3 regions of the Methylobacterium sp. BI1 genome follow, and region 3 is predicted to be linked to each of the others. Evidence: predicted binding sites of a transcription regulator. Region 3 holds the regulator's gene; each other region holds the start of a gene.
The links. Region 3 encodes LexA, which represses DNA repair genes until DNA is damaged. Its sites were predicted from a motif close to TGTTCNNNNTGTGTTCNG; they were not measured.
Positions count from the first base shown of each region.

Region 1: ssb (single-stranded DNA-binding protein) is a predicted target of LexA. The motif match lies at 1,354-1,371, and genes of this name have one in related genera.
Region 2: AC1MGR_RS00345 (UvrD-helicase domain-containing protein) is a predicted target of LexA. The motif match lies at 5,166-5,183, and genes of this name have one in related genera.

Region 1 covers NZ_CM155267.1:2,340,446-2,349,948, reverse strand. Annotated here, with positions in the region: gene AC1MGR_RS10860 (DUF808 domain-containing protein) at 1-479, opposite strand, end outside; gene ssb (single-stranded DNA-binding protein) at 635-1,207, opposite strand; gene AC1MGR_RS10850 (NADP-dependent oxidoreductase) at 1,414-2,430, opposite strand; gene AC1MGR_RS10845 (DUF4174 domain-containing protein) at 2,635-3,033, shown strand; gene AC1MGR_RS10840 (hypothetical protein) at 3,107-3,592, opposite strand; gene AC1MGR_RS10835 (phosphodiester glycosidase family protein) at 4,026-4,721, shown strand; gene AC1MGR_RS10830 (hypothetical protein) at 4,730-5,026, opposite strand; gene AC1MGR_RS10825 (hypothetical protein) at 5,053-5,220, opposite strand; gene AC1MGR_RS10820 (hypothetical protein) at 5,456-5,815, opposite strand; gene AC1MGR_RS10815 (NADH:flavin oxidoreductase/NADH oxidase) at 5,898-7,016, opposite strand; gene AC1MGR_RS10810 (propionyl-CoA synthetase) at 7,128-9,068, opposite strand; gene AC1MGR_RS10805 (YdcH family protein) at 9,347-9,503, opposite strand, start outside.
Region 2 covers NZ_CM155267.1:74,244-83,746, reverse strand. Annotated here, with positions in the region: gene AC1MGR_RS00360 (S9 family peptidase) at 1-879, shown strand, start outside; gene AC1MGR_RS00355 (AsmA family protein) at 890-4,498, opposite strand; gene AC1MGR_RS00350 (hypothetical protein) at 4,612-4,863, opposite strand; gene AC1MGR_RS00345 (UvrD-helicase domain-containing protein) at 5,194-7,560, shown strand; gene AC1MGR_RS00340 (PhoH family protein) at 7,963-8,679, shown strand; gene AC1MGR_RS00335 (hypothetical protein) at 8,813-9,070, shown strand; gene AC1MGR_RS00330 (LysE family translocator) at 9,385-9,503, shown strand, end outside.
Region 3 covers NZ_CM155267.1:3,595,906-3,605,408, reverse strand. Annotated here, with positions in the region: partial or broken gene AC1MGR_RS17040 (ComEC/Rec2 family competence protein) at 1-1,405, shown strand, start outside; gene lexA (transcriptional repressor LexA) at 1,399-2,151, opposite strand; gene AC1MGR_RS17030 (DUF937 domain-containing protein) at 2,341-3,138, opposite strand; gene sfsA (DNA/RNA nuclease SfsA) at 3,281-3,988, shown strand; gene AC1MGR_RS17020 (FkbM family methyltransferase) at 4,020-4,850, opposite strand; gene AC1MGR_RS17015 (outer membrane beta-barrel protein) at 5,196-6,473, shown strand; gene AC1MGR_RS17010 (alpha/beta fold hydrolase) at 6,625-7,389, shown strand; gene AC1MGR_RS17005 (ABC transporter permease) at 7,407-8,168, opposite strand; gene AC1MGR_RS17000 (ABC transporter ATP-binding protein) at 8,165-9,091, opposite strand; gene AC1MGR_RS16995 (F0F1 ATP synthase subunit B family protein) at 9,220-9,503, opposite strand, start outside.

The sequences.
Region 1 (9,503 bases), 1.3 Mb from region 3:
GCCATGATCTCGGCCGAGAGGATGAAATCGGTCTTGATCGCGCTGGAGACCTTCCGGTCCTCCAGGGCCCGGGCGTCGCCGGCCACCTCGTCGCGCTTCGCCTCGTGGGCGTGGGCCTGGTGCGGGAACAGGGCCTCGTAGACCTTCTCGGTGCCCTCGTAGGCGAGATAGGCCCCACCGAGCATCAGCAGGGGCGTGATCACCCAGGGTGCGAAGGCGCCGAGCGCCAGGGCGGCGGGCAGGAGGAACAGCAGCTTGTTGCGCAGGGAGCCCAGCGCGATGCGGCCGACGATGGGCAATTCGCGCTCGGCCGCGAAGCCCACCACGTAGCGCGGCGTTACCGCGGCATCGTCGATGACGACGCCCGCGGCCTTCACCCCGGCGCGACCCGCCTGGGCGGCAACATCGTCGAGGGAGGCCGCCGCCACCTTGGCGAGACCCGCGACGTCATCGAGAAGCGCGATCAGTCCGATGCTCACGGGAACCCCTGCCTGCCGGGCCGCAGCCCCCGCGCGGGATGGCGCGGCGAGCTTGGCCTTTACAGGAGACGAACGAGGCGGCGATTTGATCCCGGGCTCGCGTCGATGACCGTCGGGCGCTGGCGTCCCGCGCGGTCAACGACGCTGCGATCGTCCTAGAACGGAATGTCGTCGTCGAGGTCGAAGTTCGGCTTGGAACCGCCGCCGCCGCCACCACCGCCCGAGGAAGGCCGGCGCTCGCCGCCGCCCGAGGAGCGACCGCCGCCGCCGTAATCCCCGCCGCGGTCGCCCCCGCGCGCACCGCCACCGCCGAAATCGCCGCCACGGCTGATCTGGCCGCCGCTCTCCTCGTCCATGCCCATCTCACCGCCGCCGCTGCGGCCGTCGAGAAGGGTCAACTCACCTCTGAAGCGCTGGAGCACCACCTCGGTGGTGTACTTCTCGGCGCCGGACTGGTCCGCCCATTTGCGGGTCTGGAGCTGTCCCTCGATGTAGACCTTCGAGCCCTTGCGCAGGTACTGCTCCGCCACGCGGGCGAGGTTCTCGTTGTAGATCACCACCGAGTGCCACTCGGTCTTCTCCTTGCGCTCGCCCGACATCTTGTCCTTCCAGGACTCCGATGTGGCGATGCGCAGGTTGACCACGGGATCACCGGAGGCGAGGCGCCGTGTCTCGGGGTCGCGCCCGAGATTGCCCACCAGGATCACCTTGTTCACGCTGCCGGCCATGCCGCTCTCTCCTACCGATCGATCTCACTGCGCGCTGCGGCCCCGAACGACCGGGTCGCCGCCCTGTCATGGGCCTCTCGGGCCCCGGCGGCAATCGCGGTCGGCGGGCTGTCCCCGTGACTCTCAGGGAATCGGGGGGACCTGTATGTTCTATCTTTGTTCTGTTCAGGGGGCAAGGCGCCTCGGAAGCGCGCCCTGCCCTTCGCTCAGCGGATGCGGACGATGAGCTTGCCGAAATTCCGACCCTGCAGCAGGCCCGCGAAGGCCTCCGGCGCGTTCTCCAGCCCGTCGACGATGTCCTCGCGATGGACCACGAGGCCGTCGCGCAGCCAGCCCCCGACCTCCTCCAGGAACGCCGTTTCCTGCGCGGCGAAGTCCCAGACGATGAAGCCCTGGAGGTGCAGGCGCTTCGACAGGATCGCGCGCATCAGCACCGGCACCCGGTCGGGGCCGGGCGGCAGCTCGGTGGCGTTGTAGCCGGAGACGAGGCCGCAGACCGGGATGCGGGCGAAGTTGTTCAGAAGCGGCAGCACCGCGTCGAACACAGCGCCGCCGACATTCTCGAAATAGACGTCGATGCCGTCGGGGCAGGCGGCGGCCAGCGCGTCGGGGAAGGTCTCGGCGCGGTGGTCGATGGCCGCGTCGAAGCCGAGGGTGTCGCGCAGGAAGGCGCATTTCTCGGGGCCGCCCGCGATGCCCACCGCCCGCGCGCCCCTGCGCTTGACGATCTGCCCGACGAGGGAGCCCACCGGCCCGGTGGCCGCGGCCACCACCACGGTTTCGCCGGCCTTGGGCTGGCCGATGTTGAGGAGCCCCGTATAGGCCGTCATGCCGGGCATGCCGAGGATGCCCAGGGCGGTGGTGACGGGTGCGGCGTCCGGATCGAGGCGACGCAGGCCGCGGCCGTCGGAGACGGCGAAGTCCTGCCAGCCGCCGAACCCCACCACCGTCTCGCCGACGCGGTAATCGGGATGCTGGGACTCGACCACCTCCGCCACGGTGGCGCCCACCATGGTGTCGCCGATCGCCACCGGCTCGGCATAGGATTTCGCCGCGCTCATGCGTCCGCGCATGTAGGGGTCGAGGGAGAGATAGCGGTTGGCGAGCAGCACCTCGCCCGCCTTCACCGCCGGCATCCGCGCCTCCTCGAGCCGGAAATGCGAGGCGTTCGGCTCACCGTGCGGACGGGCGGCGAGGACGATGCGGCGGTTCACGTGGGTCATGCGACGGCTCCGAGGTTTTCGCGAAGGGGTATCGCGAAGGGGTTCGGCAAATGCGACGGGCGCGCCGCGGACGCGCCCGGTCGGAAGGTCTCCCGACAGATGGGACGGCCGCGGCCGATGACAATTCCGCGCGGGTCGGGCGACGGCCCCGCGGAGCCCTCCGCGCGTTGTCCGGGCGAGGCGACCGGCACGGGAAGGATCAGGATGGCACGCGGATGGCGGATGATCGGGGCGATGCTGCTCGGCGTCACGGCGGCCCAGGCGGCGGAGAACCCGCTGGCGCGGGAGCGCTGGACGTCGCGGGTGCTGGTGATCTCCGCGCCCGAGCCTGGCGATCCGCGGGTCGCGGTCCAGCGCGCCGAACTGGAGAAAGCCCGGGCTGGCGTAAAGGAGCGCGATCTCGTGGTCCGCGAGGCCTTCGGCGACTCGCGCGGGGCCCGGAACCTGCGCGCGGCCCTCGGGCTGCCCGCGGACGGCTTTCGCGTGGTGCTGGTGGGCAAGGACGGCGAGGCCAAGCGCACCGAGACGGCGCCGATCTCCGCGGCTGCGCTGTTCGAGACCATCGACGCGATGCCGATGCGCCGGGAGGAGCGGCGCCGCTGAGGCCCGGACGGACACCGACGAAAAAAGGGGCCGCCCGCGGCGGCCCCTCGGAGAACCGGATCGGGCGATCCGATCAGTAGCAGCGCTCGACCAGCACCCGGCGGTAGCCGTAGGGTGTCCAGCGCACGCGCGGAACCGTGTAGCAGCCGCCGCCGTAGCCGTAATCGTAGGCGCCGTAGCCCACCGGGGCGTAGCCATAGCCGTAACCCGGGCCGTAGGCCCCGTAGAGGCCGCCCGCCGCCAGGCCGAGGCCGACGCCGAGACCCAGGCCGCCGAGGCCGTAGCCGTAGCCGCGTCCATAGCCGCGGCCGTAATACCCACCGCGATAGCCGCCGAAGCCGCCGCGATAGCCGAAGCCGGCGTGGCGGAACCCGCCGCCGCCGAAGCCGCCGCGGTACCCACCGAAGCCGCCCCGGAACCCGCCGCCGCCGAAGCCGCCGCCGTGGAAGCCGCCACCATGGAAACCGCCGCCGCCGAAACCGCCGCGCGCTTCCGCGGTCGCGGGAATCATCGCGAGCGCGCCGATCATGGCCACCGAGGCCAGAACAACTCGTTTCATCACATCGTCTCCGAAAGAAGCCGAAACGTCCCCTTGGACGCTCAAACGCGGTGGCACCCGGAAGGGTTCATGCGCGTTTTGCCTCTCCCGTCATCGTGAAGCACACCACGTGCCGGTCGATGGCCGTAAGTCCGGGACGACCGCGGGAAGTCCGGCCCGGCGCAGGTGGCCACCCTTGAAATCGCCCGGGGTTTCGGGCGAGGAAGCGGGGCCGGCCGCCACGATCCTCCGGCGGGCGCGGCCGAGGGCGATGCGGGTGACCATGGTGCAGGATGTCGTGCGGGCTCGCGTTCGGGTGAGCCGTTTCCCGGTCCCCGCCCTCTCGCGCGCCGCTCTCCTGCGCGCCGTCCTCTCGCGCGCCGTCCTCCTGCGCGCCGTCCTCTTGGGCGCTGCCCTCTCGAGCGCCGCCTGCCTCGTCCCCGTCCGTTCGGCGATGGCCGCGCCGGCGGCCGCCCCTGCTCCGGCGCCCTGCCGGGCCGTCCAGGCGGAGGGCGAGGCCTACACGGTCTGCACCGTCGACCTGCGCCGCGAGCGGGTGCGGCTGTTCTGGCTCGGCGCCGACGGCCTGCCCTATTCCTCGCTCTCGACCCTTGCCGAGAAGCAGGGGGCCGCCCTGCGCTTCGCCATGAATGCCGGCATGTACGACAAGGGCCAGGCCCCGGTCGGGCTCTACATCGAGGACGGGCGCGAGTTGAAGGGCGTCTCCACCGCCAACGGGCCGGGCAATTTCCATCTGAAGCCGAACGGCATCTTCTGGGTGAAGGGCGAGCGCGCGGGCGTGATGGAGACGGGCCGCTACCTGCGCAGCGCCCCCAAGCCGGACTTCGCCACGCAGTCGGGGCCGATGCTCGTCGTCGACGGGCATATCCACCCCAAGATCTCCGCGGACGGCCCGAGCCAGAAAATCCGCAACGGGGTCGGCGTCCGGGACGACGGCCGCACGGCCGTGTTCGCGATCTCGGAGCGCCCGGTGAGCTTCGGCGCCTTCGCGCGGCTGTTCAAGGACACCCTCGGCTGCCGCAACGCGCTGTTCCTCGACGGCAGCGTGTCGAGCCTCTACGCCCCGTCGATGAACCGCTCGGATCTCAGCCGCCCCCTCGGCCCGATGGTCGGGGCGGTGGCGCGCTGAGGGCCCGCTCAGGCATCGTCCTCGCGGCCGAAGACCTCGCCCTCCTCCGCCAGCCGCGCATCGGCCTCGTCGCTCCGGAGGATCTGCAGGGCACGATACTGCTGGAGCAGGCCGCGCAAGCGGATGTTGGCCTCGGTGCAGTCGGCGGGTTCCGGGCTGTCCGCCCCGCAGCCCGCGATGGTCTCGGCCGTCTGCCGGTCCACGGCGGCCCGGTCGGCCGCATTCAGGCCTTCGAGGTCGCCGAGGCCGAGTTCCAGCGCGATCAGCTCGGCGATCTCGCGCCGCTTCTCCTCGATCTCGGACATCGGCCCTCCGGCTCCGTTCGCCCCGTCTACAGAACGGTCAGCGCCGCCAGGTCGATCCAGGCTTCCTGCTCGTCGCCGTCGACGTCGCCGTCGACGAACCAGCGGCAGAGCGCCCGGTCCCCCTCCACGGCGACCACCGTCATGGTCGCCTCGTTGTCCTCCGATGCGACGTAGTCGCCGACCTTGATCGCCACGGAATGCCCCTTCGCCTCGCTGCTGGTTGATCGTGCGCCCGCTCCGCGCGCGGGTCTGCTCTCAGGCGCGCTTGGCGCGCATCCCCTGTCTCACGCGCGCTTGGCGCGCATCCCCTGTCTCACGCGCGCTTGGCGCGCATCCCCTGTCTCACGCGCGCTTGGCGCGCATCCCCTGTCTCACGCGCGCTTGGCGCGCATCCCCTGTCTCACGCGCGCTTGGCGCGCATCCCCTGTCTCACGCGCGCTTGGCGCGCTTGCCGAAGGCCACGGACAGGCGGGCGCGCACACCCTCCGGGATCTCCGTGCGGGACTCGATGCGGACGGACGGCATCTCGGACCCGATGGTGCTGGCGGGGTCGAAGGCGAACTGCAGGTGGCGCAGGCCGAGTTCGAGCCGGGTGACGCCGTCCGACTGGGTCAGGTCCTCGCCGAAGACCTCGATCAGCGGCCCGTCCGGGTCGCCCTTCTCGATCTGGATGATGAAGTAGCCGGCCGGCTCCTCCTCGTCGTCGGCCCCCGAGATCAGGGTGATGCCGTTCTCGATATCGAGGCGGACCCGCTCCACCGCGAAGGTTGTGACGTCGTCGTCGTCCATGGTGCCTGTCTCTCGCGAAACGCCCGCCGCGGCGGCGTGGTGTTGGAAAGCGGTGGGGGCCCGGGTGTTCCGGCGGGCCCACTCAGCGCTGTCCGTGCGTGGTGTCGGTGAAGAGGTCCTTGAACTGCCGCGGCTGCGAACGCCAGTACTGCCGGGGCGCGCGCACCTGTGCGCCGAGCTCGGCGGCCGCGTGCCAGGGCCAGCGCGGATCGTAGAGCAGCGCCCGCGCCAGGGAGACCGCATCGGCCTGGCCCTGGGCCAGGATCGATTCCGCGTGGGCCGCCTCGGTGATGAGCCCGACCGCGATGGTGGTGAGGCCGGTCTCGGCCTTGATCCGCTCGGCGAACGGAACCTGGTAGCCGGCCGAGAGTGGGATCTTCTGCTGCGTGGAGAGGCCCCCGGTGGAGACGTGGATCGCGGCCGCGCCCCGGCGCTTCAGGGCGTGGGCGAGCTCCACCGTCTCCTCCAGGGTCCAGCCGTCCTCGACCCAGTCGGTGGCCGAGACCCGCATCCAGACGGGCTTTCCCGCCGGCACGGCCTCGCGCACCGCCTCGAAGCATTCGAGCGGGAACCGCATCCGGTTCGCGAGGCTGCCGCCATACTGGTCGGTGCGCTGGTTGGAGAGCGGCGACAGGAACTGGTGCAGCAGGTAGCCGTGCGCGCCGTGCAGCTCGAAGCCGTCGATGCCCAGGCGCAGGGCCCGGCGCGCGGTGGCGACGAAGCCGTCGCGGATGCGCTTCAGCCCCTCCGAGTCGAGGGCATGGGGCGCCACCTCCCCGTCTCCGTGCGCCAGGGGCGAGGGCGCTTCCGTGCGCCAGCCGTCCGGTGCCTCGGGGTCGATCTGGGCCCCGCCGTCCCAGGGGGCGCGGCTCGACGCCTTGCGGCCCGCATGGTTGATCTGGATCGCGATCGGTACCGGCGCGTAGCCGCGCACCGCGTCGAGGACCCGGCCCAGCGCCCGCTCGGTCTCGTCGGAATAGAGCCCGAGATCGGTGGGCGAGATCCGCGCCTCCGGCGAGATCGCCGTCGCCTCCAGGGTGAGGAGCCCCGCCCCCGACATCGCCATCTGCCCGAGATGCATGAGGTGCCAGTCGCCGGCCTGGCCCGCATGGGCCGAGTACTGGCACATCGGCGCGACGATGATCCGGTTCTCGAGGGTGAGATCGTCGAGGCGCAGGGGCTCGAACAGGCGGGCGGTCATGCGGGGCTCCGGCTAGGCTGCATCCCCGCATAGGTGGCGCGCCGGCGCCCGCTTGGCTACCCGTTGCCGACTCCCCTGCCTTCGGGTCCCCGCCCTCGGCTCCCGCCGCCCTCAGACCGCACCGATCCCGCGGTCCCTGAGGCTGGCGCCGATCTCGTCGAGGACGCCGGCATCGTCGATGGTCGGCGGGGTGGTCCAGGGCTCGCCGTCGGCGATGCGCTTCATGGTCCCGCGCAGGATCTTGCCCGAGCGGGTCTTCGGCAGGCGCTGGACGGTGAGCGCCAGCTTGAAGGCCGCCACGGGGCCGATCTGCTCGCGGACCAGGGCCACGAGCTCGCCCTCGATCGCCTGGGTCGGGCGATCCACCCCCGATTTCAGCACGACGAAGCCGCAGGGCTGCTCGCCCTTCAGGGCGTCGCGGATGCCGATCACCGCGCATTCGGCGACGTCCGGATGGCTCGCCAGCACCGCCTCCATGCCGCCGGTGGAGAGCCGGTGCCCCGCGACGTTGATGATGTCGTCGGTGCGGCCGAGCACCGTGACGTAGCCGTCGGCATCGACGATGCCGGCATCCGACGTGTCGTACCAGCCCGGATACGTGGCGAGGTAGCTCGACCGGAAGCGCTCCTCCGAGCCCCAGAGAGTCGGCAGGCAGCCCGGCGGCAGGGGCAGCTTCAACGCGATGGTGCCCATCGTGCCCGCGGGCACCGGCCTGCCCGCCTCGTCCAGCACCGCGAGGGCGTAGCCCGGCATCGGCACGCAGGCGCTGCCGTGCTTGACCGGCAGCTGGCCGAGGCCGACGGGATTGCCCGCGATGGCCCAGCCGGTTTCGGTCTGCCACCAATGGTCGATCACGGGGCGGCCGAGGGCCCGCTCGGCCCAGGCCACCGAATCCGGGTCGGCCCGCTCGCCGGCCAGGAACAGGGACCGGAAGCCCGAGAGGTCGTAGGCGCCGACCCGCTCGGCCCGCGGGTCCTCCTTCTTGATCGCCCGCAGGGCCGTCGGCGCCGTGAACAGGCAGGCGGCCCCGTACTCGGAGACCACCCGCCAGAGGGCGCCGGCATCGGGCGTGCCCACCGGCTTGCCCTCGTAGAGCACGGTGGTGCAGCCGTGCAGGAGCGGGGCGTAGACGATGTAGGAATGGCCCACCACCCAGCCGATGTCGGAGGCGCAGAAATAGGTCTCGCCCGGCGCCACGTCGTAGAGGTTGGGCATCGACCAGGTCAGCGCCACGCAGTAGCCGCCGGTGTCCCGCACCACGCCCTTGGGCTTCCCCGTCGTGCCGGAGGTGTAGAGGATGTAGAGCGGGTCGGTAGCCGCGACGTCCACGCACTCCGCCCGCCGGCCCTCGGCCCCCGCCCGCGCCACCGTGTCGGCCCAGTCGTGGTCGCGCCCCGGCACGAGCTCGGCCGCCGCCTGCGGGCGCTGCAGGATCAGGCAGGCCGCCGGCTTGTGCGCCGAGGCCGCGAGGGCGGCGTCGAGGAGCGGCTTGTAGGCCACGACCCGGCTCGGCTCGATGCCGCAGGAGGCGGCCAGCACCACCTTGGGCGCGGCATCCTCGATGCGGATCGCGAGCTCGTTGGCGGCGAAGCCACCGAACACCACCGAATGGACCGCCCCGAGGCGGGCGCAGGCGAGCATGCCGAACAGGGCCTCGGGCACCATCGGCATGTAGATCACGACGCGGTCGCCCCGGCCGACCCCGAGGTCGCGCAGCACCCCGGCGAGCACCGCCACCGCGTCTTGCAGCGCCGCGTAGGTGATCCGCCGCTTGGTGCCGGTGACGGGCGAATCGTACAGGATCGCGGCCTGGTCGCCGCGGCCGCCCGCGACGTGTCGGTCCACGGCGTTGTGGCAGGCGTTCAGGGTGGCGTCGGGGAACCAGCGGCCATAGGCGCCGGCCGATCCGTCGAAGGCGCGGACGGGCGGGCTCGCCCAGTCGATCGCCCGGGCCGCCTCGAGCCAGAACGCCTCCGGATCGCGGAGGGACGCCGCATGGGTCTCGGCGTAGCGGCCGGGCAGCGCAGTGGGGGCGTGGGGCGTGGCGTCCATGGCGTTTCCTTGGCGGAACCGGTCGTGCTGCCGGTTTCTCCGCACTCTACCGGAATTTACGCCGTCGGGCTGCTGCGCCATCCTGCCGAACGGACCGATAATAGGTCCCGGAAATGAAAACCGCCGCCCTGGGGACCGGCGGCGCGAAGATCCTGGAAACGAAAACCGCCGCCCTGGGGACCAGCGGCGCGAAGATCCTGGAAACGAAAACCGCCGCCCTGGGGACCAGCGGCGGCGGCGAACATTCTAGAGACGATGCGACGGGGCCGGAGCGGCCGCTAATGCAGCTGGTCGGATTCGCTTCGCAGGCGGTTCATCTCGTCCTTGAGGTGGAGCTTGCGTCTCTTGAGTTCTGCGATTCGCAGATCGTTCGCCGAGGGTCGGAGGGTGGCGTCGTGGATCTCCCGCTCGAGGGCTTCGTGCTTCCGGGCGAGC
Region 2 (9,503 bases), 1.6 Mb from region 3:
GACTACGACTGCGTCACCCGGGCTCGGCAGTTGCGCAAGCGTCAGTCCGTGCCCAGCGGCCACAACCCTGCGGACTACGTCACCCGCCGCCTCTTCGCGACGGCACCGGACGGCGAGACCGTGCCGATCTCGCTGCTGCACCGGCGCGACTGCCCCCTCGACGGCACCGCCCCGCTGCTCCTCTACGGCTACGGCTCCTACGGGACGCTGATGCCGGCCGCCTTTCGCACCAACCTGCTGTCGCTGGTCGACCGCGGCTTCGTCTACGCCATCGCCCACGTGCGTGGCGGGACCGAGAAGGGCTGGCGCTGGTACCTCGATGGCAAGCGCGAGAAGAAGCCCAACACCTTCTCGGATTTCGTCGCCTGTGCCCGCGCTCTGATCGAGGCCGGCTACACCGCTCAGGGCCGCATCGTGGCGCATGGCGGCTCGGCCGGCGGCATGCTGATGGGCGCGGTCGCCAACCTCGCGCCGGAGCTGTTCGCCGGCATCGTCGCCGACGTGCCCTTCGTCGACGTGCTGAACACCATGCTGGATGGTGAGCTGCCGCTGACGCCGCCCGAATGGCCGGAATGGGGAAACCCGCGCGAGAGCCTCGCGGCCTTCGAGACCATCCTGGCCTACTCGCCCTACGACAACGTGGCGGCCAAGGCCTATCCGGCGATCCTGGCGCTCGGCGGCCTGACCGACCCGCGCGTGACCTACTGGGAACCGGCGAAATGGGTGGCGCGCCTGCGGGCGACCATGACGGGCGGTGGGCCGATCCTCCTGCGCATCAACATGGAGGCGGGGCACGGCGGCGCCGCCGGGCGCTTCGATCGCCTGGAGGAGGTCGGCCTGATCCAGGCCTTCGCTCTGCAGGCAGTCGGCAGGGCCTGAGGCCCCTCGGTCAGGGCCGAGGGGCCGCCTCCGGCGGCGGAGCATCCGCTTCCGGGGCCTGGCGGCGCGCCGCCGCGGCCTCGCGTGCCTGCGCGTCGCGTGCGGCCTCGTCGGCCGCCTGCTGCGCCCGCAGGCGCGCCTGACGGGCGGCTTCCTCGGAGGCCGCTTTCTCGGCCGCGAGCCTGTCCGCCGCGGCCTTGATGGCGATGGCGCGGGCCTTGTCCATCTCGATGCGGGCGCGGCGGCGCTGACGCTCGCTCTGGTCGGCCTCGAACAGCTCGATCTTCTCGAGTTCGCGCTGGAGCACCAGGGCGGCGAGGCCGTTCGTCACCGGTCCGGCGTCGATGCTGCGTTCGGGATTTCGGATCGGACCGCTGAAGCCGAGCTGAATCGACGGGTTCGCCCCGCTCCAGCCCTTGGGCGCCTGCCCGGCGAGGAGGGACCCGCGCGCATCGATGCGCCCGTCCCGCAGGTCGATGCCGAGCGTTCCGGTCCAGCGGGCGGATCCAAGGGGCAGGGTCAGCGGGCCGGCCCGCAGGGTGCCGCCGACGAGGCTCACCGGGCTCGAGACCGGCCCCTTCACGGTGAGCGGGCCCGCGCCGAGCTCCTCGACCGCGAGGGCCTGCAGGCGGCCGTCCCGCAGGGGATCGTCCTCCGCGAGCGCCCGTGTCAGCGCCCGATCGAGACCGCCCGGATCGGCCCCCGGCAGGCTGAGGCCGGCGAGCGTGAGGGTGCCGCTGCCGCCGAGATTGTTCATCAATCCGGTCAGGCTCTCGCCCGAACTGCCGAAGCGGAGCTGGGCGGTGACGCGTCCGCCCACCGGCCCCGGGCCGACCAGTTCCGGGATGGCCGCATCGGTGATCTGGCCCTCGCCGGAGAGCGCGGCGGCGCCACCCTGACGTGTCGAGGTCGCGCGTCCCGCGATGCGTCCACCGGCGAGGGTCGCGTCGAGGTCACGCAGGGTCAGGGTCTCGCCGTCGAGGGTGACACCGAGGGTCGCCCCAGTGGCCGTGAGTCCGCGCCCGAGTTCGAGGTTGTCGACCCGGAGGCCGAGGGAGACCGGCGGCCGGCCGGTCGGAACCGGCGCGAACCGCGCGCTCGCGGGGCTCTGGCCGGGTCCGCGCGGGGCCTCGGTCGGCAGGATCGTGGCGCTGGCCAGCACCGGCAGGGCGAGGCGGGTCAGGGACGCGCTGCCGCCGATCGCACCCTCGGGCGTGCGTGTGAGATCGGCCGAGACGGGCTGGCCGGCGATCCGGCCGACGACGCCCAGGCGCAGGTCCGGTCCGGCGCGCGACAGGCGCAGGCCGAGATCGGCCGGCAGGGGACCGGGGATCGGCGCGGCGCTGCCCGCCAGGGTGAGGAGCGGTGCGAGATCGGGCAGGGCGAGCTGAAGCTCGCCGGCGCGCGGCAGGGTCTCGTCGGTGTCGAGGAGGATCGGCTGCACCGTCGCGACGGTGATGTCGGCGACCGTCCCGCTCAGGCGCAGGGCGAGCCCTCCGGGCGACGTGGTGCCGTCGGATGGAGCGGGGGCGCCGGCGATGCGCAGGCGGCCGGGCCGGCGCAGGGCCGGAACGTCGGTGCGCCCGAACCAGGGGCCTGCGTTCGCCGTCGCGAGGGTGAGGTCGAGGGTATCGATGCGGCCGGCCCGGCTCAGGAGGTCGAGCTCGAGGGTCCCGCCCGCGGCGGTGCCCTTGGCGCCGACCCGCAAGGTGTCGGCCGCGCCCGTATCCCGCTCGAGATTGACCGCGAGGTCGAGGGCCCCGTTCCGCAGGAAGGCCGGGACCCGGCGGGCCTCCGCCACCCAGACCCGGTCGAGGAGCGCGAACAGGGGGGCGGCCACCGCCGCCGAGACCTGTCCGGCGATCCGGCCCGTGCCGTCCGGGCTGATCCGGCCCGAGAGCTTGGCATTGGCGCCGGCGAGGTCGGTGATGTCGAGGCTGTCGACCACGAGGCTCGGGCCATCCGACTGGATGCTCGCCGCGATGGTACCGTTGCCCGAGGCGGCGCCGGCAGGCCCGTAGCGCACGTCCCGGGCCTGGAGCGTGATCCCGACATCGTGGCCCCGCAGGTCGGCGAGGGTGCCGCCCAGCACCGGCAGGGCGGCGATGTCGAGGCCCTGCGCGGCGAGTTGCGCGTCGAAGCGCCCGCGCTCGGTTCCCTCGGCCGCCGTGTAGCGGGCATTGCCGGTGATGCGGGCCTCGCCCAGCCCGAGGCGCAGGTTGCGCAGGGAGACCGTCCCGGCCGCCACCGCGAGGTCGGTGTTCACCTGCACCGGGCGACCGTCCATCACCGCCACGGCCGGCCCTTCGAGCCCGAGGCGCCGCAGGTAGCGGCCGAACCCGTCGGAGGCCGGCGTGTCGAGGGACAGGTGGCCGGTGAAGCGCAGGCCGGCCTCGGTGTCGATCTCACCGCTGGCGCCCAGGGCCGCGGCGCCCGGCGCGGTGACGTCGAGGCGGCGCAGCACCACGCCGCCGGTGCGGTCGAGGGTGCCGCTGGCGGCCAAGCCCGTCCATTCGTCGAGGCCGAGGGCGAGGCTCTCCACCGCGAGGTCGAGATCGACCATGATCGGCAGCCCCAGGCCGTTGCGGCCGCCGGTCTTGGGGAGGCCGCGGGCGATCAGCGCCTGCCCCGCCGCCGAGGTCAGGAAGGCGTCGAGGTCGAGGCGACGGGCGGAGAGCGCCAGGGCACCGCGCCATTGCTTCAGGTCGAGCTGGCCCGTGCCGCCCAGGCGCAGGGCCTGCCCGCCGGGATCGATCTCCAGGGCGACGTCGGTGAAGCGGGCCGTCAGGCCGCGCCCCTTGAACTGGCCGGCCAGGGAGAAGGGCAGGTAGGCGCCCGCCGCCTGGACCGGTGGTCCGACGACGATCCGGGCGCTGCCTTCGGCCACCGCCGAGGCCAGGCGCCGTCCGCCCGCTCCCGTGCCGGCGGGGCTGAGGCCGATGCGGGCATCCGCCTCGAAGCGGGGCTGCGTGTCGCCGCCGCCCGCGATCTTCACGCTGACGCCGTCGGGTCCGAGTTCGCCGGTGGAGACCCGGAAGGGGACGCCCCGGCTCGTGCCTTCGGCCCGCCAGGGTCCGGCGAGGGCCGGCGCCGAGACCTGCAGGGCCTCGGCATAGAACTGCTCGGTCCGGCCCGTCGCGGGCACCTGGGTCGTCAGCACGAACTGCCGGATCGACAGGTCCTCGATGGCGAGGTCGCGTCGCAGGGCCGCCGACAGCCCCCGCGTGGGCAGCAGGATCGCCTCGCCGTCGGTGACGGGGAGCTTCACCTCCGCCCGGCCGACCCGCGTCTCGGTGAAGCGGAGCTCGCCCTTCAGCAGGGGTGCCAGGGCGATCTCGGCCTTGATCCACTGCAGGTCGAGTTGGGGCTGATCGGGCGCGGATCTTGGCGTGGCGCCGGCCCCGGCCCCCAGACGCAGGCGATCGAGCTTGAGGCGCGGCGAGGGCAGGAGCCGGACACCGATGCGGCCCTCGGTCTGGGCCGCGACCCCGAGGGAGCGTGCGATCGTCCGGTCGATCGTGCCGCGATAGCCTTCCCAGGCCACGAAGGGCGGGACGGCCAGGGCCGCGACGAGGAGCAGGATGACGGCGCCCGCCAGCGCGGTCAGGATGTCACGCACCGTCTCTGTTCCGCCTCGTTATCCGGGTCGGGCCCCGCTTCGCCGGCGGGCATAGCACAGGGAAGGCCTGGGCGCGCCAGGGCCCCCGCTCTGCGTCCGGAGCGAGCCGGGGCTCAGCGGCGGCCCGGGACGACGATCGGGGCAGGGGGCGCGCTCGGCCGGAACAGGTCGCTGCGCTGGATCTGCATGCGCGTCTGGTTGGTGTCGAATTGCTGGCGCTGCTCGATGCCTCGGAGTTCGCTGCGGTTGGACAGGCGCTCGTTGGTGGCATTCAGGCTATCTACGCCCCGCGACGAGACCTGGGCGAGGGCCGGACCGGCGGCGAGGAGCGCGAGGCCGGCGAGAAGGGCGGAGGAGCTACGCATGGCGGCGTCCTTGTTAGATGCATCGTGACGTCGTGATCTGGTGAGACGACTCGCTGGTGGGAAGGCGGGTTCCCGTCTCCGAAGGTCCTGCGACGCTGTGTGAGACGGCCGCATCGATCGTCTGCAGCGACGCTGGGTTGCCGGCTTCAATCTTTGCTTCGGTTCTTCTCCATCGAAGCCTCCGCCTGGCGGACCTTGTCGATCCAAGGCCCTCCGGGCTACGCGATGCGCCCGAAATGAGCCCCCGGAGAACATTCGGCAGGAGACCGAGCCTCTCCGGCAGCGCGCGCGACCCTCGACGCCGTTCGCGTTTTGGTCCAGGGATGCGGCATGACCCAGCACTCCGACGCGGCCGGCCCCACCGCCTCCGACGCCGCCCCGACCTCCATCGCCGCCCGTGCCATGGCCTCCCTGCGGCCGCAGGGCAGCCCCTACCTCGAAGGGCTGAACGCCGAGCAGCGCCGCGCCGTCGAGGCGACGGACGGGCCGGTGCTCGTGCTGGCCGGGGCCGGCACCGGCAAGACCCGGGTGCTGACGACGCGAATTGCGCACCTGATCGCGACGGCCAAGGCACGGCCCTTCGACATCCTCTCGGTGACCTTCACCAACAAGGCCGCGCGAGAGATGAAGCACCGCATCGGCGGGCTCATCGGGCCGGCCGGCGAGGGCATGCCCTGGCTCGGCACCTTCCACGCCATCGGCACCAAGATCCTGCGCCGCCACGCGGAGCTGGTGGGCCTGCGCTCCGACTTCACGATCCTGGGCATGGACGACCAGCTTCGCCTGATGAAGCAGGTCATCGTGGACCAGAACATCGACGAGAAGCGCTGGCCGGCCCGGGCCCTGTCTTCGGCCATCGACGGCTGGAAGAACCGCGGCCTGCTGCCCGAGCAGGTGCCGCCCGGCGAGGCCCAGGCCTTCGCCTTCGGCAAGGGCGGCGCGCTCTATGCCGCCTACCAGGCCCGGCTCCTGACCCTCAACGCCGCCGATTTCGGCGACCTGCTGCTGCTCTGCCTCAAGCTCTGGCGCGAGAACCCGGACGTGCTGGAGAATTACCAGCAGCGCTTCCGCTACATCCTCGTGGACGAGTACCAGGACACCAACGTCGCCCAGTACCTCTGGCTGCGCCTGCTGGCGCAGGGCCACCGCAACGTGGCCTGCGTGGGCGACGACGACCAGTCGATCTACGGCTGGCGCGGCGCCGAGGTCGACAACATCCTGCGCTTCGAGCACGACTTCCCCGGTGCCGTGGTGGTTCGCCTCGAGCGCAACTACCGCTCCACCGGCCATATCCTCAACGCCGCCTCCGGCCTCATCGCCAAGAACGAGGGCCGCCTCGGCAAGACCCTGCGCACCGAGGACGTCGCCGGCGAGAAGGTGACGGTGTCGGGCGCCTGGGATTCGGAGGAGGAGGCGCGCCAGGTGGCGGAAGCCATCGAGAGCCTCCAGGCCAAGCAGCATCCCCTCTCCGAGATCGCCGTGCTGGTGCGCATCTCGGCCCAGATGCGCGAGATCGAGGACCGCTTCGTCCAGCTCGGCCTGCCCTACCGGGTCATCGGCGGCCCGCGCTTCTACGAGCGGGCCGAGATCCGCGACGCGCTCGCCTACCTGCGCGTCACCGCCAACCCCTCCGACGACCTCGCCTTCGAGCGCATCTTCAACACACCCAAGCGCGGCCTCGGCGACGCCACCCTGCAGGCGCTGCACGCCTACGCCCGCGCCGAGCGGGTGCCGCTGCTCCAGGCGGCCCGCCTCGTCGTCGAGACCGACGAGCTGAAGCCCCGTGCCCGGTCCGGCGTGCGCGCCCTGGTCGAGAGCTTCGCGCGGTGGTCCCGGCTGGTGGGAACCCAGCCGCATTCCGAGGTGGCCCAGACCATCCTGGAGGAATCCGGCTACACCGAGATGTGGCAGAAGGAGAAGTCGGCCGACGCCGCCGGGCGCCTGGAGAACCTCAAGGAGTTCGTCCGCTCCATGGAGGAGTTCCCGGATCTGGCCGCTTTCCTCGAGCACGTCTCGCTGGTCATGGAGGCCAGCGAGCAGGAGGGCGCCGACAGGGTCTCGCTGATGACCCTCCACGCCGCCAAGGGCCTGGAATTCGACACCGTCTTCCTGCCGGGCTGGGAGGACGGCCTGTTTCCGAACCAGCGGGCGCTCGACGAGAGCGGCCGGGCCGGACTGGAGGAGGAGCGCCGCCTCGCCCATGTGGGCCTGACCCGCGCCCGCAAGCGCGCCAAGCTGTCCTTCGCCGTCAACCGGCGCATCCACGGCCTGTGGTCCTCCACGGTGCCGAGCCGCTTCATCGACGAGTTGCCCGAGGACAGCGTCGACGTGATCGACGCGCCCGCCCATTTCTCGGCCGGGGCGTCGCGCTTCGACCGCAATCCGGCGCCCTTCGGCTCGTCCTACGGCACGCCCGGCTGGCAGCGGGCCCAGGCCAATACGGCGCAGTCGGGCAACGCCAACGGCTACGGGGTGGGCAACCGTGCGCCGGCCGGCCGGGGCGGCCCGCGCCAGATCGAGGGCGAGCTCATCGCCAAGTCGACGGGAGCCCCCTCCGCCTTCAGCGTCGACATGCGGGTGTTCCACACCAAGTTCGGCCCCGGCACCGTCGCGGGTGTGGACGGCAACAAGCTGACCGTTGATTTCGACAAGGCCGGTCGGAAGATGGTCCTCGACAGCTTCATCCAGGCGGCCTGATCGCGGGGCGCCGGAGCTGGGGAGGGCGTCGCGCGGATGCGGACTGCGTCTTCTACGACACAGCCCGGGGCAATCGGCCGCCGTGGCGAATATTCTCCCGCAGCGCAGCATCGGCGCAGACTTTTTACATCATTCTCAAGAATAGTGGTTGTCACGCCCCTGTCGCGCCCGGCGCGGCATGGTGCGTGCAACGCAAAGTCCTGCGGTCATCGGGGCCGTATCGGGAATCCACAGGCTTGATGGGTCCGCCCGGAACTCGAGGGCGGTCTCCGGATTGGCTGTGAAGCGGGCGAGATAGGAAGGATCGCCGGAACGGGATCAGTTTAAAGTGATGCGAAGCAAGTTCAGCAAGTCAGGCTCAGATTAAATCCAGGTTGGCAAGTCCGGTTGGAGTGTTGATCGATGAAGAGACGCCGCGCACGACTTGAACTCGTTGAGGACCGTCCGGTCCGGCTGCACAAGACCCGCTTCGACGAAGAACGCAATCTCAGTCCGATCCAACCCCTCACCGACCGGCAGGCGCAGTATCTTGACGCCCTCGCCCTTCACAAGCAGGTGATCGTCCTCGGCCCCGCCGGCACCGGCAAGACCTTCATCGCGGGCACCCGCGCCGCCGACCAGCTTCGCCAGCGCCGCATCGCCAAGGTGATCATCACCCGGCCGAACGTGCCCTCCGGACGCTCCCTCGGCTTCTTCCCGGGAACGCTGGAAGAGAAGATCGCCCCCTGGGTCGCGCCCCTCACGGAGACCATGAAGGAACGCATGGGTGAGGCCGCCTTCGAGATCGCGGTGAAGACCGGCGACATCGAGGTGGTGCCCTTCGAGGTCATGCGCGGACGCACCTTCAAGAACTGCCTCGTGATCCTCGACGAGGCCCAGAACACCACCACCGCCGAGATCAAGATGTTCCTGACCCGCATCGGCGACGATTGCCAGGTGATCATCAACGGCGACGTGTCCCAGACGGATTTACGCGAGACGTCTGGCCTGCGCACGGTGATCCACCTGGTCAAGAGCCGGATGATGCCGATCCCGGTGGTGGAATTTACCCTCGACGATATCGTCCGCTCCGGAATTTGTGCCGAGTGGGTGCGGGCTTTCGAGGAAACGAATCTCTGACTCAGGTGTTGTCAGCGGCGGGCCGGAACGGGGCCTGCCGCTCACTCCGGTGCGCGACAAAAATTTCTCGGCCGCCGGTGCGAGAGAACGAACCGGGTGCCGCGCTCGGACAAATGAGAATGGGAGTCTTCACGTGAGGAAACTGACCCTTGCCTTCGCCGTGCTCGCCTCGCTCGGCGGTGCCAGCCTCGCCACCTCCGCCTCGGCCGCGCCCGGCGCACCGATGGGCGTCACCGCCCCCGAGACCGTGTCCACCGTTCAGATGCGCATGGAGCGCCGGATGGAGCGCCGCATGATGCACCGTCGCATGGAGCGCCGCATGATGCGCCGTCACATGGAGCGCCGGATGATGCACCGTCGCATGGAGCGCCGGATGATGCGCCGGATGTGATCGGTCGCCCGATCTGACCGGTCTGGAGAAGGGTCCCTCGCGGGGCCCTTTTTCTTTGCGCGCCGGGTTCTTGGAGCGCCGGGCTGCCCCGCGTCCCGGCCGGGCGCTGGCCCGGGCGCCGTCTGCTAGGAGCTTGCCGGAATCGCGCCAGGACGTGCGCGTTCGATCGGGAGCCCGGCCGTGACCTTCCAGACCTGGTGGCTGTTCTTCAGCGCCGTCTTCCTCCTGTCCGGCACGCCGGGGCCGAACATGCTCCACATCCTAGCGCGTAGCGTCCGCGTCGGTTGGCGCCGCAGCCTCGCCGCCATGGCCGGGTGCCTCAGCGCTGTCATCCTGGTGCTGGTGGCCTCCGCCGCCGGCCTGAGCGCCGTCCTCCTGGCCTTCCGGTCCTGTTCGATGGCCTGCGCTATGCCGGTGTCGCCTATCTCGTCGT
Region 3 (9,503 bases):
GGGCCTTCACATGGTCCTGGCCGCCGGCGTGGTGTTCTGGCTCGTGCGGGCACTGCTGGCCATCGTCCCGTTCGCGGCTTTGAACTGGCCCATCAAGAAGATCGCCGCGGCCGTCGCCATGGTGGGCGTGACGGCCTACTGCGTCTTCTCCGGCTGGGACATCGCCGCCGAGCGATCGCTGATCATGACCCTGGTGATGCTCGGCGCGATCCTGGTCGACCGCCCAGCGCTCAGCATGCGCAACCTGGCGATCGCCGCCCTGATCGCCCTGGCCCGGGAGCCGGACGGTCTCCTCGGCCCGAGTTTCCAGATGTCGTTCGGAGCGGTCGCGGGCCTGATCGCCTGCGCGCCGCTCATCACCGGACGCGCGCTGCGACGCGACGGTGCCGGCCCGCTGCCCCGGATCTTCGCCCTCGCGATCACGGCGGTCCTCGGCACGCTGGCGACGACCCTCGTGGCCCAGATCGCCACCGCGCCCTTCGCCACCTACCATTTTCAGACGGTGCAGCCGTTCGGGCTCATCGGAAATGCGCTCACCTTGCCGCTGGTCTCCCTCGCGGTGATGCCGTCGGCGGTTCTGGGCATCCTGGCCTATCCGTTCGCCCTGGATCAGCCGGTCTGGTGGGCGATGGGCCTCGCCGTGCGGGGAATGCTGACCATTTCCACCTGGATCGCGGGTTTCGGAAACGCCGTCGTGGTGGTCCCGGCCTTCGGCACCGGTGCCCTCGGCTGTCTCGCGGCCGCGCTGATCGTCCTGACCCTCCCGGCCTCGTCGCTGCGCTGGCTCGGCCTCATTCCGGCAGCAATCGGCATCGCCTGTGCGGCCCTTCCGGATCGCTACGACGTCTACATCGATCGTGAGGGGACGGGCGCGGCCGTTCGCGAACGCAACGGGCGCCTCGCCACCCTCGGACGGCCGCCCCCCTTCGTGCTCGCACAATGGCTCAAGGCCGACGGAGACGACCGACGAGTGCAGGACGTCCTCGGGTTCGAGGGCTCGCGCTGTAATCGCCTGGGTTGTACCCTGACGACGCCCGACGGCCGCGTGCTCGCCCTGACCACCGACAAGCGTGCGCTCGGTGAGGACTGCGCCAGGGCCGCGATCCTGATCACCCGGCAATCCGCACCGGCAGGCTGTGCCGCCTCGATCATCGTCGACCGGGATTTCTTAGGGTCGCACGGCGCGACGTCGATCCGATTCACCCGCGATGGGCCGTCTCTCGCCACGGCGAAGCATTCCGGCGAAATCGTACCCTGGCGCGCGACACCGTTGCGGAAGCCGATGGAACCGTCGGGTACGCCGGTTCCGCCCTCGACACCGTCGACGGTGGCAGAGACCCTTGAGCGGGCCGGCGATCCGTCGGATCCATCCGGCGACGAACCGGACGGGGAACCCCTTCAGTAGCGGCGTACGAGGCTGACGAGGCGCCCCTGAATCTGTACCCGATCCGGGCCGAGGACCCGGGTCTCATAAGCCGGGTTGGCCGCTTCCAGGGCGATGGACGATCCACGCCGACGGAGACGCTTCAGGGTCGCTTCTTCGTCGTCGATGAGAGCCACGATGATGTCGCCCGTATTGGCCGTGTCCTGCTTACGGATCACCACCAGATCACCGTCGAGGATCCCGGCATCGACCATGGAATCCCCGCGAACCTCCAGGGCGTAGTGCTCGCCACCGGCCAGGAAATCCGGAGACATCGTCACCGAATGGCTCTGCTCCTGAATGGCCGAGATGGGCGTACCGGCCGCGATCCGCCCCATGACCGGGATCGTCACGGCCCGGCCGCTCTCGTCGGTGGCCTGCGTGGTCGGCAGGCGGGACACCGAGGCGCCGGCCGGCAGACCCTTGCCCTTGCCGCCTTCGACGACGCTCGGCGTGAACCGACGAACCTCGGGAACCGGGGCTGCGCGGGGGGCGCCCGCATGACCGCCCAGGCTCTCCGGCATCCGGATGACCTCGATGGCCCGCGCCCTGTTGGGCAGCCGGCGCAGAAAGCCGCGTTCCTCCAGAGCCGTGATCAGGCGGTGGATACCCGACTTCGACTTCAGGTCGAGGGCGTCCTTCATCTCGTCGAACGACGGGGGAACGCCGCTCTCGCGCATCCGGAGCTGGATGAACTGGAGCAGGTCCAGCTGCTTACGCGTCAACATGCGGGACACTCTTCGTTAGCGCCACGGAGCGCGGCGGATGGCACCAGAAACAAACCACGAACACGTTAAACGTTCCGTAAGTGTTCTGCAAGGGTTCCTGCTGGGAGCCTCGAAGAGGAAGGGTGCGATAGCCGAAAATTGCTTCGCTCGGGCCTGCCCCTGCCGACATCGCCGGAAGCGGGGCCCGGCCTAGTGCTGTCCTGTCCGGCCTGCCTTCGGCTGGTCTCCGGAGTCATTCCCGCCCGTCCCGGTGGAGTCGCGGGGCTTCTGCCAGAAGGTGTCGAACAAGCGCTGCATCGCGCGGGCATTCTCCTGCTGCACCTCCAGGCCCGTCTGAAACATCTGCTGCATCATGTCGAACGGCGCCTCCGCGGCTGACCTGTCCGGTGCAGCGGGCTCGGGCCGGGGCGGGGCCGCGAGCCGTGCCGGCGCGGGACGCGACCGCGTCTCGGGTGCGGCGGCCGGGGCACTGGCGCCGGATTTCAGGAACGCCTGCATCATCTCCGACCAGGCAGTGGCCGGGAAGCCGAACGGGTTCGCCTCGGCACGGGGGGCCGGCGCGGCGGCAGGCGCCTGGTTGATCATGACGTGGACGATCCCCGCCACCACCATGCCGGCCATGACCGGCAGCATCTGCTTCAAGGCCGGCATCGCAACGCCGCTGACGGCGGCGGCCTGCTGCAGAACCGCCTGACTCAGATGCGGCGAGCCGAAGAGTTGCTGGACCAGCATGTCCATCTGCGGCGTCGCGCTCGTCGCCTTCGGTGCGCTGGGGCCGACGAGATTGAAGAGATGGGCAAAGCCGGTCGGATCCTGAGCGACGTTCCGCTGCAGCCCCATGGTCAGGGCCGGGAGCAGGGCTTCCATCGCGCGCAGGCTCTGTTCCGGCGACAGGCCGAACTGCCGTCCGAATCCCTGCGCGTTGGCGCCCGCCTGCGCCTGGAGGATGTCGAACAGATTGAACATGGCGGCCTCGCGGACGAACAACGGCTTTCCCGGTCATCGACCCGGGCGCGCCCTGCGAATTCTGTCGCATCCGGTCAGCACTGACCAGCCCGGGCGCCTCATGACCGCCCGATTCCCCGCCGACGGGAGCCCGCATCAACCTGTTTCTTGCCCCGGACCCGCGATGCGCTTCCCTTCGCCCCTGCTCGAGGCGCGCCTGGTGCGTCGCTACAAGCGTTTCCTCGCCGACCTGCAACTCGCCGATGGGTCCCTGATCACGGCCCACTGTCCCAATCCGGGGGCGATGCTGGGACTGGCGGTGCCGGGCGCGCGGGTCCTCCTGGCCGACGTCCGGAGCCCGACGCGCAAGCTCCCCTTCTCGTGGGAACTGGTGGAGGCCGACCTGCCCGGCGGCCGGCAGTGGGTCGGGATCAACACGATGCGGCCGAACGCCCTGGTGGCGGAGGCCTTCGCCGCTGGCGGGCTGCCGTCCCTGGCCGGCTACACCGCCCTGCGCCCCGAAGTCCGCTACGCCCGGGCCAGCCGGGTCGACTTCCTCGCCACCGGGGAGGGGATGCCGCCCTGCCATGTCGAGGTGAAGAACTGCCACCTGATGCGCAGCCCGGGTCTCGCGGAATTTCCGGATTGCGTCGCCGCCCGCAGCGCCCGCCACATGACGGACCTCGCGGCCGTCGTCGCGGCCGGGGGACGCGCCATGGTCATCATCGTGGTGCAGATGTGGGCAGACCGCTTCGACGCCGCCCGGGACCTCGATCCCGCCTTCGACCGCGCCCTTCAGATCGCTCGGGCAGCCGGCGTGGCCGTTTACGCCCATCGCTGCCGCATCGAGCCGGGTGGAATCACCGTGGCCGACGCCATCCCGGTGCTTTAGGGGCGCGTCCGAGAAAGGCGGCGCGAGCCCGTCAGTCCGCCCGCTCGAAGATCAGGTTGAGGCGGGTCCGGGCGATCCGGCGATAGCCGTTCTGCTCGAGCAGGGCCGGCAGGTCGATCTGCCATTGATCGGTGCCGTTCTCGACGATGAGCAGCCGCGGATGGAGGCTTGCGGGTGCGGCCCGCAGGAAGGGTTCGAGGATCAAATCCTCGGCGCCCTCGACGTCGAGCTTCATCGCGTCGATGCGCGCGATGCCCTCTCCGAGCGCGAGATCCAGCAGGGGGACGGCAGGCACACGGATCTGCGCGCCCTCGTTCGTCCCGACGATCTTCAAACTCGATTCGCCGCGGTTGCGCGGGTCCACGAAGAGGGTGAGTTCTCCGGCCTTGTCGGCAATCGCGCAAGCCACAGCCTTGACCGTCCCGAACGGATTCTGACCGATGTTGTAGGTGAGGCGGTCGAACACGTCGGGCTGCGGCTCGACGGCCAGGATCCGGGCCCGGGGCCCGGCGAAGGCCGCCACGAACAGTGCGTAAGCGCCGATGTTCGCACCGATATCCAGGAACGTGCAGCCGGGCTGAAGCTTTGCCCGAAGGAGTTCGCGCTCCTCCGGGTCGAAGAACTGCGGCGTGAAGAGCACCTTCTTCTCGCAGTTGTTGTTGTAGGGGTAGAGCCGCATGCGCGCGCCGTAGCGCTCCACGTCCAAGGGCGCGCCGCGCAAGAGCCCGATCGCCACCCGACGCAGGAACAGGGCGAGGCGTCGCCCTGCCCAGCTCGCATACGAGATCCGTCCCGTCTGCTGAGCGATGCGCGCGACGAGGCCGGTGGGAGCGTAGGTGCCGTAGGGCTGCGTGTCTTTCATCGTGCGTGCTGATGCCAGCGCACGGGCGCGGCGGCAAGCGAAGGCGTCAAGAGATGGCGGCAGGGCGCTGGAAATCCGGCACTGAGTTGCGCGCCGCAGCGGGTTCAAGCGAAGGGAGGCGGTCGCAATCGAGACCGAGCCTGCGAAACGCCTGGGAAGCTGCCGGAAATCCTCGAGGCCGGATGTGGTGGTCAGACCTGTTCCATTGTGGCAACACCACGACTGAAACCAGTTTCGAGCAGCCTAAATTGCCTGAAAAATAGGCGTCTGCACAAAGGATAGCTTTGCCGTAACAGGGAACCTTTGAGAACGTCACGCCAACGCAAATTCTCCTGCAGAGTTCCCATGGCCATGCACCGCTCGCTCCTTGCCCTTTCCGCCGTCCTGCTGTCCTCGGTCTGCGCCTTCGCAGCCGACATGCCGGCGAAGGTGCTGGCGGTTCCCGCCCCGCCCGCGCCCTGCAAGGCCGAGATCACCTTCCCGGCCTATGGCGGCGTCATCAAGCAGAACCCGAACCCATCCTGCCTGACCCTCGGCGCCTTCGGCGACATCTATGTCGGCGGTGCGGTGAGCGGATACTTCTACACGCAGACGAACCAGCTTTCGGCCGCCTTCTCGCCCCCGGGCATTCCGCTCGACCGTGGTGCGCGCGCCGACTTCTCGAACCTCATGGGCTTCATCCAGAAGGCCGACGGTCCGTTCCAGTTCTATGCTGCCTTCGGCGCCTACACGATCCCGGGCCTCGGCGCACCGATCTTCAGCGCCTTCGATCAGACCGACCTGCTCTTCTCCCCGGTTCCGATCGTGTTCGGCAAGTACGTGATCAACGACAACTGGTCGGTCCAGGGCGGCCGCATGCCGACCCTGATCGGCTCGGAACTTCCCTTCACCTTCCAGAACCTGAACATCTCGCGCGGCCTCCTGTTCAACCAGGAGAACGTGATCAACCAGGGCGTTCAGGTGAACTACTCGGACGGTCCGTGGGCCGCCTCGTTCGCCGCGACCGACGGCTTCTACTCGGGTGAGATCAACTGGATCACGGGTGCGATCACCTACAAGATCGATGCCGCCAACACGGTCGGCATCAACGGCGGCACGCACTTCTCCAGCTACACCAACTTCGACGGCCTCACCTCGCGCGGCCTGCGCTACCAGTTCGCCACGCCCCAGACGCTGCAGAACAGTAGCATCATCAGCGCCAACTACACCTACGCCGATGGTCCCTGGATCGTGACGCCGTACGTCCAGTACACGAACGTCGAGAGCAATACCGTTCTCGGCCTCGCCGGTGCCGAGACCGTCGGCGGCGCGCTGCTCGCCAGCTACGCCTTCACCGACAACTTCGCCCTGGCCGGCCGCGTCGAGTACATCACCCAGAGCGGAACCCGCGGCAACTTCGCCGGTCAGTCGAGCGTCCTCTACGGTCCCGGCAGCTCGGCGTTCTCCTTCACGGTGACGCCGACCTTCACCTTCGACCGCTACTTCATCCGCGGCGAGTTCTCGACCGTTCAGCTCTACAACATCAGCACCATCGTCCCGGGTCTCGCCGGCACCGGCTTCGGCCGCACCGGCCTGAAGACCTCGCAGGAGCGCTACATGATCGAGACCGGCATCACCTTCTGATCCGATCCGACGGTCCGGTTCGACGAAACGCGGCGGCAGGGAAACCTGCCGCCGCTTTCATTTGCGGCCTCGCGTCACCGAAGGGCTTCCGTCCGCGCGCGCAGCGGTCCAAGGAGGCGGGACCATGCCCCGCCCGATAAGGCCCGAGCTTATGCAGCGCTTCGATTCCGACGGTATCACCCTCGCCTATATCGACGTCCCGGCCGTCGGCGGGTCGGGTGATCCCGTCCTGCTGATCCACGGCTTCGCGTCGAACCATGCGGTGAACTGGGTCAACACGCTGTGGGTCCGGACCCTGACCCAGGCGGGCTATCGCACAATCGCCTTCGACAACCGGGGGCACGGCGAGAGCCAGAAGCTCTACGACCCCGAGGCCTACGGCGCGGATCTGATGGCCCAGGATGCCCGCCGCCTGCTCGACCATCTCGCGATCCCCAGCGCCGATATCATGGGCTACTCGATGGGCGCACGCATCGCCGCGTTCCTCGCCCTCGATGCGCCGGAGCGCGTCCGTTCGCTGCTGCTCGGCGGCCTCGGCCTGCACCTCGTGGAGGGCAAAGGCCTGCCGGACGGGATCGCGGAGGCCCTGGAGGCGGAGCCCGGTGCCCCGGCCCCGAATCCGACGGCCGCCGCGTTCCGCACCTTCGCCGAGCAGACGAAGAGCGACCTGAGGGCCTTGGCCGCCTGCATGCGCGGATCGCGCCAGGCCCTGTCACGGGCCGAAGTCGCCGAGATCCGGGCACCGGCCCTGGTGACGACCGGCACCCTCGACACCGTCTCGGGCTCCGGTCCGGCGCTGGCGGCCCTGTTCCCGAACGGCACGGCCCTCGAACTGCCAAACCGCGACCACAGCACGGCCGTGGGCGACCGTGGCCACCGGACGGGTGTCCTCGATTTCCTGGCCAAGCGCCCCTGAATGGGCGACGCCGCGCCTCAGCTCTTCAGGCGGTAGCCGGTCCGGAAGATCCAGGTCACGCCGGCCAAGCACAGGATCAGGAAGACCAATGCCATCGTGAGGCTGATGCCGACACCGACATCCGAGGTGCCGAAGAAGGCCCAGCGGAAGCCGCTGATCAGGTAGACCACCGGGTTGGCGAGGCTCACGGCGCGCCAGAACGGCGGCAGCATCTCGATGGCGTAGAAGCTGCCGCCGAGGAAGGTCAGCGGCGTCACGATGAGGAGCGGCACAAGCTGCAGCTTCTCGAAGCCGTCGGCCCAGAGGCCGATCAGGAAGCCGAACAGGCTGAAGGTGACCGCCGTCAGGAGCAGGAACAGCGCCATCACGAAGGGATGCTCGATCCGCAGGGGTACGAACAGGGCGGCGGTAGCCAGGATGATGAGCCCGATGAGGATCGACTTCGACGCCGCCGCGCCGACATAGCCGAGTACGATCTCGAGGGGCGACACCGGAGCCGACAGGATCTCGTAGATCGTGCCGGCGAAGCGCGGGAAGTAGATGCCGAACGAGGCGTTGGCGATGCTCTGGGTCAGGAGCGAGAGCATCATCAGCCCGGGCACGATGAAGGCACCGTAGGCGACCCCGTCCACGGACGCGACCCGCGATCCGATGGCCGCCCCGAAGACCACGAAGTAGAGGGAGGTGGCGATGACCGGCGCCACGATGCTCTGCAGCGCCGTGCGCCAGAAGCGCGCCATCTCGAAACCGTAGATGGCGCGGACCGCGTACCAGTTCATGCGCGTTCCTTCACGAGGTCGACGAAGATCTCCTCCAGAGAGGACTGGCTGGTCTGGAGGTCGCGGAAGCGGATGCCGGCGGCGGCGAGGTCGGCCAGCAGCGCCGTGATGCCGGTGCGCTCGCCCTTGGTGTCGTAGGTGTAGACCAGATCCTGCCCGTCCGGCTTCAGCGTGAGATCGTGCCGCGCCAGGGCCGGGGGCAGGGCGGCGAGCGGCTCCTGCAGGTTCAGCGTCATCTGCTTCTTGCCGAGCTTGCGCATCAGCTCGGCCTTCTCCTCGACCAGAATGATCTCGCCCTTGCGGATCACGCCGATGCGGTCGGCCATCTCCTCGGCCTCGTCGATGTAGTGCGTGGTCAGGATGATGGTGACGCCGGTGTCGCGCAGCGAGCGTACGAGCCGCCACATGTCGCGGCGCAGTTCCACGTCGACGCCGGCGGTGGGTTCGTCGAGGAAGAGGATCCGCGGCTCGTGGCTGAGGGCCTTGGCGATGAGGACTCGCCGCTTCATCCCGCCCGACAGGGTCATGATCCGCGCGTCGCGCTTCTCCCACAGGGAGAGGTCGCGCAGGATACGCTCGATATGCGCCGGATCCGGCTTCAGGCCGTAGAGCCCGCGGCTGAAGCTCGTCGTCGCCCACACCGTCTCGAAGGCGTCGGTGGTGAGTTCCTGCGGTACGAGGCCGATCAGCCGACGGGCCCGGCGGTAGTCCCGGGCGATGTCGTGCCCGCCCGCGAGGATGCGGCCGGCGCTCGCCGTGACGATGCCGCAGACGATGCTGATCAGCGTGGTCTTGCCGGCTCCGTTCGGCCCGAGCAGCGCGAAGATCTCGCCCTCGGCGATATCGAGGTTGATTCCGTCGAGGGCCTTGAGGCCCGAGGCGTAGACCTTGGACAGGTTCTGGATCGAGATGATCGGCTGCATCGGGACTCCGCTGCGGCATGGTGCCGGCGCGATCGGGGCGGCCTTCTAGCACGCCGCCGACGTGGGACGGCCCCAAAAACGAGAAAGCCGCCTCGCGGCGGCTTTCCGTGGTGTCGCAGAGGGAAAAATCAGGCCCGCAGACGGGTCCGGACCTCGCCGAGGCTCTGGCGAACGAGACCTTCGGCCGTCTCACCCTGCATGCGCTCGCGCAGGATGACTTCCGAGACCTTCACGGCTGCGTCGGCGGCGGCGGCCCGGACCTGGGCGGTCGCCTGGACCTCGGCCTGTGCGATCTTGGTCTCGGCCGACTTGGTGCGGCGAGCGATAAAGTCGTTCAGGCGGGCGTGACCCTCGTCGGCGATCCGCTGGGCCTCCTCACGGGCGGACGCCACGATGGCCTCGGCCTCGCGCT